DNA from 2 places in the Chromobacterium sp. HL1 genome. Region 1 is predicted to be linked to the other one. Evidence: predicted binding sites of a transcription regulator. Region 1 holds the regulator's gene; the other holds the start of a gene.

Region 1 (2,196 bases):
CCATTTTGGTTTCAACGTATTCGCGCAGGGCGGGAGTTACTTCCAGATGCAGTCCAGTTACTTTGAGGTTCATACCCTAGCTCCTTCTGGTGTTGACAGTCCGGTCGGGTCGGCCGGATCGCTGTATTCCGCCGCCTGGGTCACAGCGTCTTGCGCTGGTTGACCGGCGGTATCTGCATGGCTTCACGATACTTGGCTATCGTGCGTCTGGCAACTTGTATTCCCTGTTTGGCCAGCGCTTCGACCAGGGCGCTGTCGGACAGCGGTTTGCTCGGCGATTCGGCGTCGATCAGGCTGCGGATGTGGGCCTTGATCGCGGTGGCGGAGCACTCGCCGCCGCTGTCGGTTTCCAGCGCGCTGCCGAAGAAATACTTGAGCTCGAACAGGCCGCGCGGGCAGAGCAGGTATTTCTGGGTGGTGACCCGGGACACCGTGGATTCATGCAGGCCCAGCTCGTCCGCGATGTCGCGCAGAATCAGCGGGCGCATGGCCACTTCGCCGTGTTCAAAGAACGATTGCTGCCGTTCAACGATAGCTTCCGCCACTTTCAGGATAGTGTCAAATCGCTGCTGGATGTTCTTCACCAGCCATTTGGCCTCCTGCAGCCGCGAGGACATTTCGCCGTTGCCGCCGCGGTTTTCCGCCAGCAGCCGCGCGTACATCTGGTTGACGCGCAAGCGAGGCACGGCGCCGCCGTTGAGGGCGGCCACCCAGCGTCCCTTGCGTTTTCTGACCGAGACGTCGGGGATCACGTACTGGGTGTCGCTGGCGCCGAAACCGGCGGTGGGGCGGGGGTTGAGGCGGGCGATCAGCGCCTGGGCGGCGCGCAGCGCGGCGTCGTCCACGCCCAGCTGTTTTTTCAGCCGGGTGTAGTCGCGGTTGCCCAGCAAGGCCAGGTGGTCGCGGACGATGGCCAGCGCCAGGCCGCGCTGCGGCTCGTCCGGGTCCAGCCGCTGCAATTGCAGCGCCAGCGCTTCCGGCAAGGAGCGCGCGCCGACGCCGGGCGGGTCGAACTGCTGCAGCAGGCGCAGGCCTATCATCAGTTCGTCGGCCTCGATTTCCAGTTCCAGCGGCAGGTGGCTGGCGATGTCTTCCAGCGTCTGGCCCAGATAGCCGTCGTCGTCCAGCTCTTCAATCAGCAGCTGGACGATGGCCTGATCGCGCGTAGGCAGCGCCACTTCGCCCAACTGCGCCAGCAGGTGCTCGCGCAGGCTGATAGGACAGGGCACGTTCAGCATCGGGTCCAGCTCGTCGTCGCCGTCGCCGCGGCGTCCGCCGCTGCCCCAGTCGCTCAGTTCGCCGGTCTCCGCGCCGCGTTCGCCGTCGTCGCCGGAGGCGTCGTCGCGGCTTTCCGCCGGGGCCTCCGGTTCCTGGGCGGCGGCGTCCGGCGCTTCGCCCTGCGGCGCTTCGTCGCCGCGCTCCAGCAAGGGATTGTCCAGCAAGAAGCGCTCGACTTCGGTCTGCAGGTCGAGGGTGGACATCTGCAGCAGCTTGATCGATTGCTGCAGCTGCGGCGTCAGGGTCAGCTGCTGCGATACCTTGAGCTGAAGTGTCTGTTTCATCGCTTACAGGTGGAAGTGTTCGCCAAGGTAAACTTCGCGCACCTTCTCGTTGTTGACCAGTTCTTCCGGCTCGCCGGAGGCGAGCACCGAGCCTTCGCTGATGATGTAGGCGCGGTCGCAGATGCGCAGGGTTTCACGCACATTGTGGTCGGTGATCAGCACGCCGATGCCGCGTTCCTTCAGGAAGGAGATGATTTTCTGGATGTCGATCACCGCGATCGGATCGACGCCGGCGAAGGGTTCGTCCAGCAGGATGAAGCGCGGCCGGGTGGCCAGCACGCGGGCGATCTCCACGCGGCGGCGTTCGCCGCCGGACAGCGACAGCGCGCTGCTGTCGCGCAGGTGGCCGATATTGAGGTCGTCCAGCAGCAGGTCCAGTTCCTTGTCCAGTTCCTTGCCTTTGAGGCCGGACACTTCCAGGATGGCGGCGATGTTCTCCTCCACCGTCATGCGGCGGAAGATGGAGGCTTCCTGCGGCAGATAGCCGAGGCCCAGGCGCGCGCGCTGGTGGATGGGGTAGTGGGTGATCACCTGATCGTCCAGGCGAATCTCGCCGTCGTCGGCGCCGATCAGGCCGACGATCATGTAGAAGCTGGTGGTCTTGCCGGCGCCGTTGGGGCCGAGCAGGCCCACC
Region 2 (2,196 bases), 2.0 Mb from region 1:
GCGGTGGCGAGCTGAGTGGTGACCATCGCCATGCCGGCGCGGCCGTCCGCCGCGGCGGCGGAGCCGGCGTTGAAGCCGAACCAGCCCACCCACAACATGGACGCGCCCACCAGGGTCAGCACCAGGTTATGCGGCGGCATCGCCTCCTTGCCGAAGCCGACGCGCTTGCCCAGCACCAAGGCGGTCACCAGGCCGGCGATACCGGCGTTGATGTGCACCACGGTGCCGCCGGCGAAGTCCAGCACGCCCTTGTCCGCCATCCAGCCGCCCGGCGCCCAGACCCAGTGAGCCACCGGCACGTAGACCAGCAAGGACCACAAGGCCATGAAGACCAGCATGGCGGAAAACTTCATCCGCTCGGCGAAGGCCCCGGTGATCAGCGCCGGAGTGATGATGGCGAAGGTCATCTGGAAGGTCATGAACACCGATTCCGGAATGGTGCCGGCCAGCGGGTGCACGGCCAGTTTGCCTGCCTCTTTCAGGTAAACCATGCCGTCCAGCATCACGCGGCTCAAATCGCCCAGATAGGGGCTGCCGACGGTGAAGGCCAGGCTGTAGCCGATGACCGCCCACAGCACCGTGATCAGCGCGGTGATGGCGAAGCTTTGCATCAGCGTCGCCAGTACGTTCTTTTTGCGCACCATGCCGCCATAGAACAGCGCCAGGCCGGGAATGGTCATGAACAGCACCAGGGCGGTGGAGATCAGCATCCAGGCGGTGTCGCCGGCGCTGATGCTCTTGGCGTCGGCAATCGCCGGACCCGCCGGCGCGGCGGCCAAGGCCAGCGGAGCCGCCAGGCTCAAGCCGGCGAGCTGAATGGTTGCGAGCAGTTTTTTCATTGTCGTTTCCCCTGTGTCTCTATCGCGGTTCAGACCGCGTCGGCGCCGGTTTCGCCGGTGCGGATGCGCACCACTTGTTCCAGGTCGTAGACGAAGATCTTGCCGTCGCCGATCTTGCCGGTGCGGGCGGACTTTTCGATGGCTTCCACCACCTGATCCAGCAAAGCGTCGTCTATGGCAATCTCCAGCTTGACCTTGGGCAGGAAGTCCACCACGTATTCGGCGCCGCGATAGAGTTCGGTGTGTCCTTTTTGACGGCCGAAGCCTTTGACTTCGGTAACCGTGACCCCTTGCACGCCGATGGCGGACAAGGCTTCGCGGACTTCATCCAGCTTGAAGGGCTTGATGATGGCGGAAACGAGTTTCATGACTGCTCCTTAGGGTCTGATGATCCGGTGGCTTGAGATGAGCGCTGCTGTAGCGTCGATACGCATGAATCGTGCCAGGCCTGATTGGCGCAAAAGAAAACCCTAAGATCATGTTGCAACGCAAAAAAGGCCTGTACTGGCCGTTTTGGCACTTTCCCGGTGCATGGGGTCGTGGCGGGCCGCACTGATTTGGTGCCGCAAGCACTGTGGCGTCAGGGGAGGGGCCTGGCCGGATCGCTCTAGGCCGGGTGCGCGCCGGCGGGTGGCGGACTTGGCTTTTTGCTACACTCTGCACTGTTATCACTTACTCATAAGGAGCCGCGTCATGTTGAGCCAAAAGCTGTTTGAGGAAATCGGCAACAAGATCAGCGAAACCATCGCCGCCAGCCCGGCCAAGGACATCGAGAAAAACGTCAAAGCGATGATGGCCTCCACCTTCAGCAAGATGGATCTGGTGACGCGCGAGGAGTTCGACGTGCAGCAGGAGGTGCTGGTGCGCACCCGGGAGAAGCTGGCGCAGCTGGAGCTGAAGCTGGCGCGCCTGGAGGCGCAGGTATTCCCGGAGGAAACGCAGGCCGCGGTAGAAGCGCAATCAGAACTCGGCCACTCCTAGCGATATGACGCTGGCCGTGGTGGCAAGCCGGGCGCTGGCAGGATTGGAAGCGCCCGAGGTCGCGGTGGAAGTGCATCTGGCCAACGGTTTGCCCGCATTCACCATTGTCGGCCTGCCTGACCTTGAGGTGAAGGAAAGCCGGGAGCGTGTGCGCGCGGCGATTCTAACCTCGGGTTTTGAGTTTCCGGCCCGGCGAATCACAGTCAACTTGGCTCCGGCCGATCTGCCCAAGGACTCCGGCCGTTTCGATCTGCCCATCGCCATCGGCATTCTGGCGGCCAGCGGACAGGTGCGTTGCCCCCGTTTGGCGGAGTATGAGATCGCGGGAGAACTGGCTTTGACCGGGGCCTTGCGGCCGGTCCGCGGCGCCTTGGCG

The links. The regulator sigma-54, encoded in region 1, starts transcription at its own class of promoters, with help from an activator protein. The targets are predictions, from matches to a motif close to CTGGCACGCTTCATGCTT.
Region 2: the regulator sigma-54 is predicted to act here: its motif matches at 1,268-1,285, upstream of glnK (P-II family nitrogen regulator).

Annotation. Positions count from the first base shown of each region.
Region 1 covers NZ_CP162399.1:807,775-809,970, forward strand. Annotated here, with positions in the region: gene hpf (ribosome hibernation-promoting factor, HPF/YfiA family) at 1-73, opposite strand, end outside; gene AB1Z25_RS03715 (RNA polymerase factor sigma-54) at 141-1,562, opposite strand; gene lptB (LPS export ABC transporter ATP-binding protein) at 1,566-2,196, opposite strand, start outside.
Region 2 covers NZ_CP162399.1:4,063,901-4,066,096, reverse strand. Annotated here, with positions in the region: gene AB1Z25_RS18560 (ammonium transporter) at 1-839, opposite strand, end outside; gene glnK (P-II family nitrogen regulator) at 869-1,207, opposite strand; gene AB1Z25_RS18550 (accessory factor UbiK family protein) at 1,533-1,820, shown strand; partial or broken gene AB1Z25_RS18545 (YifB family Mg chelatase-like AAA ATPase) at 1,825-2,196, shown strand, end outside.